Regions from separate parts of the Paenibacillus sp. FSL H8-0283 genome, predicted to be linked through region 1. Evidence: riboswitches for the same ligand, from Rfam matches in the RefSeq annotation. Region 1 holds a riboswitch; the other holds the start of a gene.

Region 1 (7,646 bases):
GGCGTTAATTCACCAATCTTAGGCGCAGGAAAAGCATTAACAGGTGTGACGTAGAAGTCATAACGCTCGAACAAAGTGGACATCTGAGCTGCAGCTACATCCCATTCAGCTAAGCTATGTACAAATTCCGCAGCGGACACCTTTTTGCCTGCTTCAGCCAGAACCCAGGATTCAATCTCCATATCATCGGAGGTCAGAGCCCGGCCCATGGAGCGTTCCATGGAAGAGATCATCGCGGCCATCTCACCACTGTTCATCATGTAATAGTTCTCCATCAGCCTGACTCCATTGACTGGACTCAGTTTTTCTTCAACATGATGACCTTGATCTTCCAACCAGCGAACGAGCTTGTATACAGACTCTTTGGCTTCTGCGCTGACAGGTGTTCCCACGGGTGAATCCGTTGTGTATGCAATTTTCAGTTTGCGTTGATGTGGATAGCTCATATCAGCCAAGTAACTGCCTGGAAAGAGTGGAGCATGGAACGCAGCTTCGGGCTGAATGACTTGTAACGTATCAAGCAATGCAGCACTGTCCCGAACCGAGCGAGAGAGGGCAAAATCAATCGATGCGCCTTGCCATTGACGACCAACTCCCGGTCCTACAGGTGTGCGCCCGCGGGTTGGCTTCAATCCAAACAATCCGCTAAAGGAAGCCGGGATACGAATCGAACCTCCTCCGTCACTGGCTCCGGCAAGGGGAACAATACCCGAAGCTACAGCGGCAGCGGCACCACCACTTGAACCACCTGGGGAGTGGTTGATATTCCATGGATTGCGAGTGGGACCATGAAGACGGGGCTCGGTAATATTTTTCAAACCAAATTCAGGCGTATTGGTATGTCCTATGAAGATAAAGCCTGCATCACGGAGTCGAGTGACAAAATTGGAATTGCGTAATGCCCGATGCTCGCTGAACAAACGGGAGCCTGAAGTCAGAAATTCACCTTCCAAGGATTGCGAGATATCTTTCAGGAGCAGGGGCACACCGGCAAAAGGTTGTTCTCCAGGGCGAACCAAACCGGCTTCCTCACGTGCGCGATTTTCATATGTACGAATAACCGCATTAAGTTGCGGATTCACTTCTTCAAGGCGTGCAAACGCCGCTTCAAGCATTTCAACCGGGGATACTTCCCGGGATCGGATCAGTTCAGCCAAACCTACGGCGTCGTAGGAGGTATATGAGAATGAAGACATCATGATCGTTCCTCTCTGAATATAATTCATCTGTTTATTCCATATGTCATCGTACCACCGGATTAGACAAAAGACAAAACATAGAAGAATCGTAGTGCGATGATATACATACTCGTTATGAGGTTGGAGGGAAAAGAGGGGGAGTATTTGCATATGCGATATAGAAATAAAGCACAGGGTTAATAGCTCATATTGCTAATTGAAAAAATGAACGAGTAATATCGAGTAATGGCAATAAAAAAACCAATGCTCATCTAATTTGATGTGCAATGGTTTTATTTTATATTTGACTATTTGTTTATATGTGAACCTCAGATATATCTACTTATTCTGTACGCAGCTTTGGTGCAGCATCGGCCGCAGTTGATGATCTTTCCTGCTGTCTGGAAATGGCGAAGAGGGCCACCCAGATCAGAATAAAACCAAGCAGCTGCTCCCATGTAATCAGTGTACGGAAAGCAATCCAGTTCACCAACACACCCGCCATCGGGAAGCTAAGTTCTGCGAGTGTTGCAACAGAGGCTTTGGTTGACGACAGACCTTTGTAATACAACAGAAGACTTAGCAAACCTGGCAACAATGCCTGACCGAGAATGTTGAGGATGACAGCGGTCTGTTCACCCGTTCCGGACGGGAATGTCCATGCTGCACCTTCATTCCACGTCATAAAGATCAGGAGGGGAAGAGCAACGACAAAGCGCAGGGAGGTGACCGTTTCATAACGCGCCTGTCCCAGCATCAATCGTCCCATAACGGTTGAACCTCCCCATAAGGCAGCGGCCCCAAGGGATAACAAGCTTCCAGCATGAATCCAGTTGTCCCAGTTACCTAATGGCAATGTGAAGCCAAATGTAAGTAGGTACGTTCCTGCTAATGCAATGAAGAACAATCCACCGAAGCGACGTGGTAACGTTTCTTTTAGTAACAGTTTAGCCAGCACGATAGCGAAGAGTGGTTGCATTTTTTGCAATAAAAGCACCGTATTCGGATCGTTATGTGTAAGCGCCATGGTGAACAATACCGTTGCGAGTGCTGATCCTCCCCATGAGATAAAAATCACGGCAATCCAGTGGCGAGCACGCAGGTTTTTCAGATCAGCCCGAAATTTCCACAGTACGGGAATGGCAATAAGGCTGACGATGATATGTTCCACCAGTACAATCTGCGTGGATGTCATCGTGTTTAGCAAAATAATTCGGAAGAGTGGGTCGACACCCCATAAGGCGGCGCCGAGAACTACAAGCCAGAATCCGGTATTACTTCGTTCCTTGCGGTAAACAGGTGATGCTGCTGATGTCTTTTCCATATTCAGGACTCCTTCGTCAGAACACGGAATCTTCAGTTGGCAAAATCGACAAAAGCCCCCGTTTTGGTATATACCAAATAAACGGGGGCTCATCCAAGGACATGCGTCAGGAAAGAGGCCTTCCCGTGAACGGCATGTCAATGTGTTGATCTTCTCTCATCCGGACTGTACCGTCGGCCTTGGATTCACACCAAGTCAGTCGCTAGATGTCCTTCGTTAAGAACAATTAGCGAGTCGCGGGCTGGTTCCGAAGAACATCACCGCCGGTTGGGAATTGCACCCTACCCCGAAGATCCTATTCAATTATATAGTGTGTTGAACAAGCTGTAACATTAATAAGTTCATCTTATTCCTGTAAGCGCTAGCAGTTCAAGCATTTTTTTTAGAAAACGATTTTCCAGCTTCCTTGCTGTCTGCGAAGGAGCACGATCTGACCTGCGTGATACGCATCATGGAGTACCCAGCGAGCTAGTTCGTGTGCCCATTTCTCTTCGGAGTCCATATATGCGGCTTCAAGATCAGACTCTTGTAGTGCAGCCAATTGATCTCGCAACTGCTGGGCTAATCGAGTTGTACCCTGCAGCAGTGTATTCCATCCGGCTGCGTCCGTTGCATCTCCAGGATTCCCAAATGTGTATTCATTGGAGTCTACAGCAGGAAGGGTAGGCTCCTTACCTTGCATGCGACATAATAAGCGATGGTTGTAATAATACATATGGTTAACCAACTGCCAGATGCTTAATCCCCCTGAAGGTGGAATCCAGGCTGCTTGTTCTGCTGTAAGACCCTCCAAGGATTTCGACAAAGGTACAATCCAATTACATTGATCCCAAGTATCATCCTTTTGAATAAGTAACACATCTAGTGCTGTTGTGTTCGTCATTGCCTTTTCCTCCTTGCGTATAATTGTGATAGGTGATGTAACTAGCTAAAACTGATTAATAAGGTTACACTTAATATAACACATCAAAGATGAGTTGTAACCTTCTTTATTTAATTAGATAGTTACGATGAACGGAGGTATATATGGACAGGTTATGGACCGATTTTGTAAACAGCGATTATCATGACTGGCGTGGGGGAGATCGATCGGAGGACAGGCTCGGGAAGGCGAGCTGGCAGCAAGATTTTCTGGAACGATGGCAACTTAACGCTTCTGTCCCTGCATCTCCAGAAGAGGAGTTGTCGATGAGAAATTTCAGGAATGAATTGATAGCTCTTGGAGCCCGCTTATCTTCTGGAGCATCATTAACGGATATAGAAAAACAATGGTTGAACGGCGTTATGGAAGCAGGGCATGTGAGAAGAACATTGACTACAATTGATCAGGAACTGAAACTCCAACTGGTAGCTGTAGAAGCACATTGGAGTCAGGTTATGGCTGAGGTAGCTGCTGACTTTGCTTTGACTTTGGTAGAGGGAGAAGGCGGCAGGATTCGGATCTGTGATAATTCGGATTGTCGCTGGATGTTCTATGATGATACCCGAAGCAGAACACAGAAGTACTGTGATGATAAGATGTGTGGCAATCTGATGAAGGTCAGAAGATTTCGGGCGAAACGTAAATCCCAAAATTGATAAATACTAACAATAACTATATAATGTATATATACTAGCGAAAAAATAGTCAGAAGCAGTACAGATTCGTAAGCAGGATGTGATCGTCTTTCAAACCAAAATAGATGGGAGATGTTTCTTGTGCGGACAAGTTATCTGTTGAAAAATGGCTGTGTGTTGTCGATGGATGCTAAAATTGGACAGTATAAGAGGGCGGACGTTCTGATTCAGGATTCACTGATCATGGCTATTCAGCCCGACCTGGATATTCCGGATGCGGAGATCATTGATGCTTCATCGATGATTATTATGCCTGGGCTGGTGGACACACATCGGCATATGTGGGAATCACTTGTCAAAACAGCGGGAACCAACTGGTCGTTACCAGTTTATTTGCAAAATCTCTATTATGGTGCAATGGGAAGCAAGCTCCGCCCACAAGATAGTTATATTGCCAACCTGCTCGGTTCCTTGGAAGCGCTTAACGCAGGAGTGACGACAGTAATGGATTGGAGCATGCCATATTCCCCTGACCATACGGATGAACTGATTCGTGGACTTCAGGATGCTGGCATTCGGGCGGTATTTGCTCACGGAGTACCTGGTGAGACGGACTACTGGAATCGGGATAGTCAACTCACGTATTCGAATAATGATGTGAGAAGAGTCAAAGAACGTTATTTTTCATCACGGGATCAATTACTTACTTATGGGCTTGCCATTCGTGGTCCGGAGTTCAGTCATTGGGATACAACCGTGAAAGAGATCGAGCTAGCACAAGAACTGGATGCGATCTGTTCAATGCATGCCGGATTTGGCAGTTGGGGATCTGTGGATCGCTCGATCAGTCACTTGTACGAAGCGGGACTGTTAAGTCCACGGGTGAACATCGTTCATGGTAACACCATGGGCATGGATGAATACAAAATGCTGGCAGATAGCGGCGCTTCCTTGTCGGTCACACCTGAGGTTGAAATGATGATGGGTCATGGATATCCGGCCACCGGCTATTTTCTTGAACATGGGGGAACCCCTACACTTGGTGTAGATGTGGTCACGTCCACAGGCGGAGATATGTTCTCGCAGATGAAGTTTGCACTTCAAGCTGAACGCTCCAGAGCCAATGAACAACTTTTGCAGCAGGGTGAGATGCCTGGTGAGTTGAACTTGCAGTCCAGCCAAGTGCTGAGATTTGCAACTTCGGCTGGTGCCCAAGCATTGGGATTAGAACAGAAGGTCGGTACGTTGGCCCCAGGGAAAGAAGCGGATCTGATCATGATTCGTACCACCGATCTGAATATGTTCCCCGTTCATGATCCAATCGGCGCTGTTGTGCAATTTGCCAATCCATCCAATGTGGATACGGTCTTTGTGGCAGGTAGACTCGTGAAGCGAGAGGGTAAGCTGTTGAATGTTGATTTGGATGCGATTCGTCATGCGGCGATGCAGAGCAAGGATTATTTGTTAACCCAATACCGGATGTCGGACGCGGAGAGAATTACGTTCTCATAATTTACTTTTTCATAGAAACCTGAAATGAAGTCAGTTTGTATTTTTATATACAATTCTATCTATAGTAAGAAATGAAGGGCCGCATAATGATATGTGGCTCTTTTACATGCCTTCATATCGTCGAATTAGACAGGATAAGGGAGGAAGATACAGCGGAAAAAGACGAAAAGAGCTCTCTTTTTCTTAACTTCAGATAACAAGGAACTAAAGATGTTTTTCGCGTAAAATTAAGCACATAAAAACTGCGCATAATATAAATTATACGCAGTTTTGTTTTAAATCCATTTTCATATTCATCCACGTGCAACAGATCATGATAATTTTCGCGAAAAAAGAACAAAATAAGTGATCTTTAAAAATAAATTTAACCAAGCAACGCGATAACGTGTAGAATTCGATAGGTTTTTATAGGTGATCGATAAGATAGAACAAATGACTTTTTCATAGAACAGATGGGAAGCCATCCAATCGCTGCTACATCCATAGCACATTCAAGATTCATGACGAGAGGAACATGACTATGCGTGAGAACAAACAACGATCTTCATTATTTCGCAAAAAACCAATTGCCTCGAAGGGCGATAACAACAGTGCATTGAAACGGGCGCTTGGTCCGTTGGACTTAACCACACTTGGCGTAGGAGCTATTATTGGTACCGGAATTTTTGTGCTGACCGGTGTAGCTGCCGCAACGTATGCTGGCCCAGGCCTTGTACTGTCATTTTTACTGGCAGGTATCATATGTGCATTCGCGGCATTGTGTTACTCGGAATTTGCCTCAAGCATCCCGGCATCGGGTAGTGCGTACACGTATAGTTATACGGCTTTTGGCGAAGTGATTGCCTGGATTCTGGGATGGGATCTGATATTGGAGTATGGATTCGCGAGTGCGGCGGTAGCCAGTGGATGGTCAGGATATTTCCAGACGTTATTGTCCGGATTCGGATTGGAGTTACCACATGCGCTTACGAGTGCGTTCAGCCCGGAAAAGGGAACCTATTTTGATATCACGGCTGCTGTCATTACGTTAATTATTACTTTCCTACTTACCCGAGGAGTGAAGGAAGCCGCTCGTGCGAACGGCATCATGGTAGCGATTAAGATTATCGTGGTGTTGATCTTCATTGGTGTAGGTGTTTTCTATGTAGAGCCAACGAACTGGCAGCCATTCTTGCCCTTTGGTATCTCCGGTGTAACTGCAGGAGCAGCTACCGTATTTTTTGCCTACATCGGATTTGATGCGGTCTCCACTGCGGCAGAAGAAGTTAAGCGGCCACAACGGGATTTGCCGATCGGAATTATTGCGTCACTGGCGATCTGTACCGTTCTCTACATTGTTGTATCGTTGATCCTCACAGGGATTGTGCCTTATAACATGTTGAATGTAAGTGATCCGGTTGCGTTTGCATTTGAATTTGTCCAGTTGAAGGGATTGTCCTGGATTGTATCTCTTGGAGCGATTGCCGGCATTACGACCGTATTGCTGGTCATGATGTATGGTCAGACACGTTTGCTCTATTCCATGTCTCGTGACGGACTGCTGTCACCTGTCTTCTCCAAGGTTAGTGGCAAGAGTCAGACACCAGCGGTAGGGACATGGGTTGCGGGTATTATCGTGGCTCTGTTCTCCGGGTTCATCTCGCTGGGACATCTGGCGGAGCTAACGAACATCGGAACGTTGTTTGCTTTTGCAGTTGTAAGTCTGGGCATTATCGTGTTGCGTAAAAATAACCCGGATCTCAAACGCGGATTCCGCGTTCCACTTGTGCCACTGATTCCGATTCTGAGTGCATTGGGTTGTGTATACTTGATGACACGCCTTGCGGCGCTGACATGGATTACGTTTTTTGCTTGGTTGATCATCGGATTGATTATCTACTTTGCGTATGGACGTCATTACAGTCATCTGAATCCGGCACGCCGGATCTCCAGTGCTTTCAGAGCGAAGGATAAATAGATTAGTTGAGAACGTCTTTAACCGAGAATATCTTTATTTTTCCTCATTTCGTATCGCTTAGGCGAAGCGGGATGGGGATTTTTTTATATAGAAAGATAAAGGAAGATAACAGCAGGGG
Region 2 (7,646 bases), 480 kb from region 1:
TTCAGGTTAATTGCTGCTACCCCTTTAGCCATCTCGTTGCACACATAATCGTAATGTGTAGTGGATCCACGAATGACAGTTCCCAAGGTAATCACCGCATCATACTTGCCGCTCTCTGCCATTTTCTGCGCAATCAAAGGGATTTCGAACGCACCTGGAACCCAGGCTACATCCACTTCATCATCCTGAACGCCGTGACGTTTGAATGCATCGAGCGCTGCGCTAAGCAATTTACTGGTAATGAATTCGTTGAAACGTCCAACGACAACTCCATATCGTGATCCTTCTGAAACTAAATGTCCTTCAAAAAATTGTGGCATTCAAGTCATCTCCCTAACGGTATAATGTAATGTAAGTAACGGAAATCCCTAAGTAATCTCTTCCATAAATTACATGGTGAACATTGTTCATCTAAAATATATTTACTGTTCGTTTTGCTCGATATCATCAAACTTGAGCATATGCCCCAGCTTGGCTTGCTTGGTATGAAGATAAACCGTATTGTCCTCGTTCTCCTCCATCTGGATCGCGACACGCTCTACGACTTCAAGTCCATATCCTTCAAGACCTTTAATTTTACGAGGGTTGTTAGTTAGCAGTCTGATCTGACGAACCCCAAGGTCTTTCAGAATTTGGGCACCAATTCCGTAATCACGCAAGTCGGCAGCAAAACCCAAACTCAGGTTTGCATCAACAGTATCCATACCTTCCTCTTGCAGCTTGTAGGCTTTGAGTTTATTGATCAGGCCAATACCCCGACCTTCCTGTCTCATATAAAGCAGTACACCATTGCCTTCCTCGTGAATCTGTTTGAGTGCCGCATCAAACTGCGGACCACAGTCACAACGATGCGAATGGAATACATCACCTGTCAAACATTCAGAGTGCACACGTACAAGCACAGGTTTCGAACCATCAATTTCTCCTTTGACCAGAGCCACATGTTCCTTATTGTCCACAGCATTTGTATAAGCCACCGCTTGAAACTCACCAAAGTCCGTTGGCATACGCACAGCTACTTCACGTTGAACCAGCTGCTCTTTTTCGTTACGGTAACGAATCATGTCCTGAATACTGATCAGCTTCAGATCATGTTTGCGGGCAATCTCCTGCAGATCCGGAAGTCTGGCCATCGTGCCATCTTCCTTAATCACTTCACAGATAACACCAGCAGGGTAGGAACCACACATGATAGCGAGATCTACAGCCGCTTCCGTATGTCCGGCACGACGAAGTACACCGCCGTCTTTTGCAATCAGCGGGAACATGTGACCAGGCTTACGGAAGTCCCCGGCTTTCGCCTCAGGATCGATCAGACCTTTCACGGTAATAGAGCGTTCATGTGCCGAGATTCCTGTTGTTGTATCTTTGTGATCCACAGAGACGGTGAAGGCTGTTCCATGGAAATCCGTATTTTGTTGAACCATCGGTTTCAGGTTAAGTTCGTCCGCACGTTGTTGTGTAATCGGAACACAGACCAGACCTCTACCTTCAGTAATCATGAAATTAATGACTTCAGGCGTCGCCTTTTCGGCCAAAGCGATAAAATCGCCTTCATTCTCCCGATCTTCATCATCCACAACAATGACGGGTTTACCACGCATGAGATCATATATGGCTTCTTCTATTGTGTCCAGAATGGATTGTTCTGACATTGGTCCACCTCCAGTTAATTTCTGTTCTCTATTTATGCAAATCCGTGATTGGAGAGAAAATCTTCACTGATACTGCGCGGCTTGCCAGCACCTGTCTCCCGATGTCCTCTCCCATACTGGAGCAGATGATCCACATATTTGCCCAAAATATCGCATTCGATATTAATGGTATCCCCTGTCTTTTTTACATTTAGTACAGTTTCACCAATGGTATGCGGGATAATGGAAACCGTGAATGCGGTATCCGATGTATGGACAACGGTCAAGCTAATGCCATCCAGTGTAACTGATCCTTTGGGGATCAGATATTTGAACAACTGGTGATCATCAGGCTTGATCTCAAACACAATTGCATTCTGATCACGTGTTATACTGCCGATCACTCCAGTACCATCAACATGGCCCTGAACGATATGGCCGCCAAAACGACCGCCTGATTGCATGGCCCGCTCCAGATTAACTTTACTGCCAGATTGCAGCTGACTGAGATTGGTATGGCGATAGGTTTCAGGCATTACATCGGCGGTAAAACCTCCACCTTCGAGCGTTGTCGCAGTTAAGCACACGCCGTTCACTGCTACACTATCACCAATCTTCAGATCGTCCATGATGGCGGAAGCTCCGATATTCAGGACCATCGCTTCGCCTTTCCGACCAATACGCCGGATCTGACCGACTTCTTCCACCAAACCGGTAAACATGCTGCCGCCTCCCTTTTTCAAGTTATAAAGAACCTAACTTTCTACTTTCAAATCCATTTATTTATTCAGGCCACACCGGAATACCGCCAATGCTGATATTATCTCCAACTTGTTCGATCTCCAACTGATTCAATTGAATCGCCTGATTCATACGTTCCACACCCTCGAAGCGGAAGCTTCCAGGTGTATCATAACCGCCTACAATCTTCGGAGCGATAAACATGAGCAGTCGATCGACCAACCTTGCCTCCAGCATGGCTCCATTCAAGGTGCCTCCACCTTCAAGCAAAATTGAACCAATGTCACGCTCACCCAACTTGCTAAGACCGTTTAACAGATCCACACGTGGTCCAGGACCACAGCGTATAATCTCGACGCCGTAGGCTTCCAAACGTTCAGCAGCTTCAGGACTGGCTTCGTCTGTTGTCAGCACCCATGTTGGAGCAAGACCATCCTTAACCATTTTGGCACCTACGGGAAGACGTAACTTGGAATCCACTACAATGCGCACTGGACTAATGCCTTCGACTTGCAAACGGGTTGTAAGTTCCGGATTATCGGCGATTACCGTGTCGACGCCAACCATAATTCCCTGGTGCCGATGACGAAGGGCATGCACAATCTCACGAGCGGGCTCGTTAGAGATCCACTTGCTGTCTCCGCTGCGCGTTGCAATTTTGCCATCCAAAGTAGTAGCCGTCTTCAGTGTCACGAAAGGTAGACCCGTTGTAATAAACTTAATGAATTTTTCATTCATGCGTCTTCCACGCTCACGCAGTACGCCAACTTCAACTTCAATGCCTTGTTGACGAAGCATGCTTATACCCCTGCCGGATACTTGCGGATTTGGATCTTCACAACATACCACAACACGTTTCACCTTTTCATGAATCAGGCGTTCACTACAAGGTGGCGTCTTGCCATAATGACTACAAGGCTCAAGTGTAACGTATACCGTACTTCCTTCTGCATCACTGCCTGCCATGTTAAGTGCATGCACCTCTGCATGACCGGTTCCACGTTTCAGATGGCTCCCCAGGCCTACAATACGACCCTCTTTCACAACTACACATCCAACGACCGGATTAACCCCCGTCTGTCCCTGTGCTCGTTCCGCCATATCCAATGCCAGTGCCATATAAAATTCATCATTGATCATTTCCAAATCCGTTCACCCCGCGGTTTAAAGTCTTGTTTATTAAAAAATCCCCGTCGAACAATCAGTTCGATGGGGATGATGAGAGACAATTGTCACCAGCAGGAGTGAAATGGATACAGCACGCCAACACTTTGCCCAAAACTTCATTTCGGGCAAGTGAAAATAGACACATACCTTAATGAACATCAATTACAGGTAAAGAGCTTTTATAGTGCGGCATATGTATGGAACTGTCCGGCGTAACCGGATCTTCCCTGCACAGTCCAAGCATCACAAATCGTGACTGTGCAGCAATACTCCTGCTGAATGCAAACCTGTTAGGTCTGCACCTCTCCTTCTCCCATCCAGACTATACTGTCGGTTCTGGAATTACACCAGATCAGCCATCTGCCAATGGCAGACAGGTCACGGACTTTGCATCAAGTGCTGGACATATGTCCAGACACTTGATGCATCACCGCCGGTAGGGAATTGCACCCTGCCCTGAAGGATTGCTTTCGTTATTACTTGGATGTTAGCACTTTAATGCCAAAAAATCAATTGTTTTTTGTTCCTTTTTGTCACATACTAACTTTTAATAAGCTAAGAAACAACAAAAAACCGCTTCCTCTCAAGGAGGCACGGTTTTTGTTTGGAGACACATTTCACATCCATCGTATCATTCTACATATCAGGAAAACACCAGCTCGCCATATGCTTTAATTCTTTGGCATTATGGAATGGAGTGCGATCAGGTTCTTGCAGGGGCGAAGTCGGAAGCGGGAACTCTCTTGCCACCCTTCTGACCCAACTTGTGGAATCGATCGCAATAGCCGAGCATTTCCAGCGTCCATTCGCTCTCGGTCGAAACGTCCCATGCAAATCTGCTTTACCCGGCATCTCTGGAAAGACACCATCCAGATATTCAACGATGACGCGCTTGTCTCTGACTTCATGACAATATACAGTCACCCATACACCTTCTCGGACCCGAACAGCATACACATCGCCAGACTGTACCTCCCCGGTACCTGCATCAGGAGATGCCTTTGGTACTTTTCCACGAACACTTCTCTTCTTCTCCAATGCCCCTAAGATCGTGTCCTTTAGAGCTGGACTCTCATCAGGCTTATCCGCAAGAGATATATTATTCAGATCAAAATCATGAAATATCTTGTTCAGGTTGTTCTCATTAATTCCGACAGATGAATCCCACCACGCCAGAGGGGCCTGCACTTCCACCCGCACATTGGGGCGTGCGTCACGCTGCATATAAGAGGTGAATTCCGTGATCATTCCGGGATGTTCCGGCGTATCCAATATGCCAATCAGAGCTAACGTCTCAAGCAAATCACGGTAAGCATATTCCTTCTGTGTAGGCAAAAGACGTTCCTTCTTGAGCGCTACTGCTGCCTTGCTGTAACGTGTTTTGGGAGGTAATTCGCGCAGCACCGTTAACACCGCACGGAATGTCCAGCGGTCGTACTCATTGGGTATTGGAAGCTCCTGTGCGGTAGCCAGCTCTCGAAGTGCCAACACGCATCCAAAAGGATCACCGTCCAACGGGGTTCCATTGGTCATCCGCCAATACCATTGCAGCGTTGTGTCGGTTGCTTGATCTACACTTAATCCGCAGATCTTACAAGTGTTCGAAGATGGATATGGCGTATGTTCATGACTTGGCATACTGCTCGCAATAAGCTTGCCCGTAAGCAACGAGCGCCAGATCATGGGTGCTGACCACAAAGAGGATACAAAGGCCTGCGCTGCATCATTGATCGTCCATTGATTCGCAACTTTTTTCAGCTCAGTAATCGTTTCATCATGTTGCGGACGTACAAAGCGATTCGGTTCATGCCCGGCTGCCTCAAGCGCTTCTCGATCCTTTACGGATAGACTATCCGGAACGACATGGCGCGATGCCTGCAATTCTTCATCCCACAACGTGCGCTCACTATAAATTTGTTTTAACAAGCTTAGCTGAGTAACCATATCCAAGGTTTTATTCATCCTTTCTAATCACCGATTTCAAGTATGTAAAAATAAAAAAAGTGCTTCTATAAAAGAAGCACTTCATGTATGGATCCAGTTAAGGTGAAGGTATTAAGCTTCTACAACTTCAACAGTTTCCATTTTGTCTTTACCTTCTAAAGCATCCACGAACTCCATACCTTTAGTTACTTTACCAAATACCGTATGTTGTCCATCCAAATGTGGTTGCGGTTGGTAGCAGATGTAGAACTGGCTTCCACCTGTGTTACGGCCAGCATGTGCCATAGCAAGTGTTCCGCGCTCATGTTTGTTTGGGTTAATTTCACAGTTGATTGTGTAACCTGGGCCACCTGCACCGGAACCGTTAGGGCATCCGCCTTGAGCTACAAAGCCCGGGATAACACGGTGGAATGTAAGACCATTGTAGAAACCGGAATTAGCCAGTTTCTCAAAGTTTGCTACTGTGTTTGGAGCTTCTTGATCGAACAGATCGATCAGAACTTCTCCGCCGTTTGCCAATTTAATTTTCGCTTGTTTCGCCATATGTAAATGACTCCTTTCGTATTGACCATCGTTAATGGTGCCAGAACGCATGACCCTGGGCCAAGCATTACAGCACTTTTCTTAGTGTACACCGAAAATGTCTGGATCGCAAAAAAAACGGCAACTTTTTTCATGATTTAGCTCAAATACTCAAAAAGCAGACAAAAAAGGAAGTTCCTTTTTCATCTGCTTTAACTTTAAGAGCGCTATATCTTGAATAATGCAGAAACGCATTATCTTTTGACGAATTAGCGAGTAACTGGCTGTTTTCCAATGCGCGCAGGTACCAGGTCATTCTGGATGATATCTTGATACGTCTCACGGCGTACCACGACATCCCCTTGACCGTCTTTGACAAAGACAACGGCTGGACGACGAATCCGGTTGTAGTTGCTCGCCATGGAGTAGTTATACGCACCTGTGCAAGCTACAGCGAGTAGGTCGCCACTTTCCACTTTTGGCAGGTCCAGATCCCAGATCAACATATCGCCACTCTCGCAGCATTTACCCGCAACGGATACCGTTTCCTGAGCAGCCTCATTCGCACGGTTAGCAAGCACAGCTTCGTACTTGGATTCATACAAAGCAGGACGTGGGTTATCGGTCATACCACCATCCACGGCAACGTATTTACGCACGCCTGGAATGTCTTTGCTTGTTCCAACGGTATACAGCGTTGTTCCCGCTTCACCCACGATGCTGCGGCCTGGTTCAACCCAGATCTCAGGTACGGCATAGCCGATTTGAGCAAAATGATTTTTAACGGCATCTGTAATAGCCTTCACGTATTGTGCAACTTTAAGCGGCGTATCTCCATCGATATAACGGATTCCGAATCCCCCACCAAGGTTAACCACTTTGAAAGCAACATTAAGACGCTCATATACACTTGCTGCAAATTCGGCAACACGTTGAACAGCCATCTGGAAGCCTTCAACTTCGAAGATCTGGGAACCGATGTGGGAATGCACACCGAGCAATACCAGGTTAGACTGCTTGGAAGCCAAGTCAATCGCTTCAAATGCTGTACCATTACCGATATCGAATCCAAATTTGGAATCCGTTTGACCTGTGGAAATATATTCATGCGTATGTGCCTCAACACCAGGCGTCACACGAAGCAAAATGTTTACTTTACGATTTTTGTCCGCTGCTACAGCCTGCAACAGATGCAATTCATTGAAGTTATCAACAACAAAACATCCAATCTCTGCATCAAGAGCCATTTCGATCTCTTCCAGCGTTTTGTTGTTACCGTGGAAGTGAATGCGCTCAGCCGGGAATCCTGCTTGCAGTGCAGTAAACAGTTCACCGTCAGATACGACATCCAGGGAAAGTCCTTCTTCAGCTGCAAGGGCACACATCGCCATTACACAGAATGCTTTACTTGCGTAAGCAACCTGGAAGCCCAATCCGGAAGCACGGAATGCTTCCATGTACTCTCTGCAACGCTCGCGAACCAATTGCTCGTCCACAACGTACAGGGGAGTTCCAAATTGTTCTTTCAGATCTGTTGCATCAACTCCGCCAATCTCCAGATGTCCTTGCGCATTTATTTTACTTGTACCATGTAAATACATAATCTGCATTCCTCACTTTTTATATACTGGAACAATT

The links. A riboswitch is a leader RNA that binds a small molecule or an ion and turns the genes downstream of it on or off. The one in region 1 is predicted to bind FMN.
Region 2: linked by a shared signal. The riboswitch ahead of ribD (bifunctional diaminohydroxyphosphoribosylaminopyrimidine deaminase/5-amino-6-(5-phosphoribosylamino)uracil reductase RibD) and the one ahead of MHI52_RS17620 (DMT family transporter) in region 1 are both predicted to bind FMN.

What each region holds. Positions count from the first base shown of each region.
Region 1 covers NZ_CP150295.1:3,940,332-3,947,977, reverse strand. Annotated here, with positions in the region: gene MHI52_RS17625 (amidase) at 1-1,196, opposite strand, end outside; gene MHI52_RS17620 (DMT family transporter) at 1,522-2,502, opposite strand; FMN riboswitch at 2,647-2,800, opposite strand; gene MHI52_RS17615 (DinB family protein) at 2,885-3,385, opposite strand; gene MHI52_RS17610 (CGNR zinc finger domain-containing protein) at 3,529-4,080, shown strand; gene MHI52_RS17605 (amidohydrolase family protein) at 4,201-5,571, shown strand; gene MHI52_RS17600 (amino acid permease) at 6,092-7,528, shown strand.
Region 2 covers NZ_CP150295.1:4,421,470-4,429,115, forward strand. Annotated here, with positions in the region: gene ribE (6,7-dimethyl-8-ribityllumazine synthase) at 1-320, opposite strand, end outside; gene MHI52_RS19705 (bifunctional 3,4-dihydroxy-2-butanone-4-phosphate synthase/GTP cyclohydrolase II) at 423-1,655, opposite strand; gene ribE (riboflavin synthase) at 1,688-2,356, opposite strand; gene ribD (bifunctional diaminohydroxyphosphoribosylaminopyrimidine deaminase/5-amino-6-(5-phosphoribosylamino)uracil reductase RibD) at 2,418-3,521, opposite strand; FMN riboswitch at 3,844-4,010, opposite strand; gene MHI52_RS19720 (hypothetical protein) at 4,179-5,504, opposite strand; gene MHI52_RS19725 (peptidylprolyl isomerase) at 5,598-6,029, opposite strand; gene lysA (diaminopimelate decarboxylase) at 6,278-7,609, opposite strand.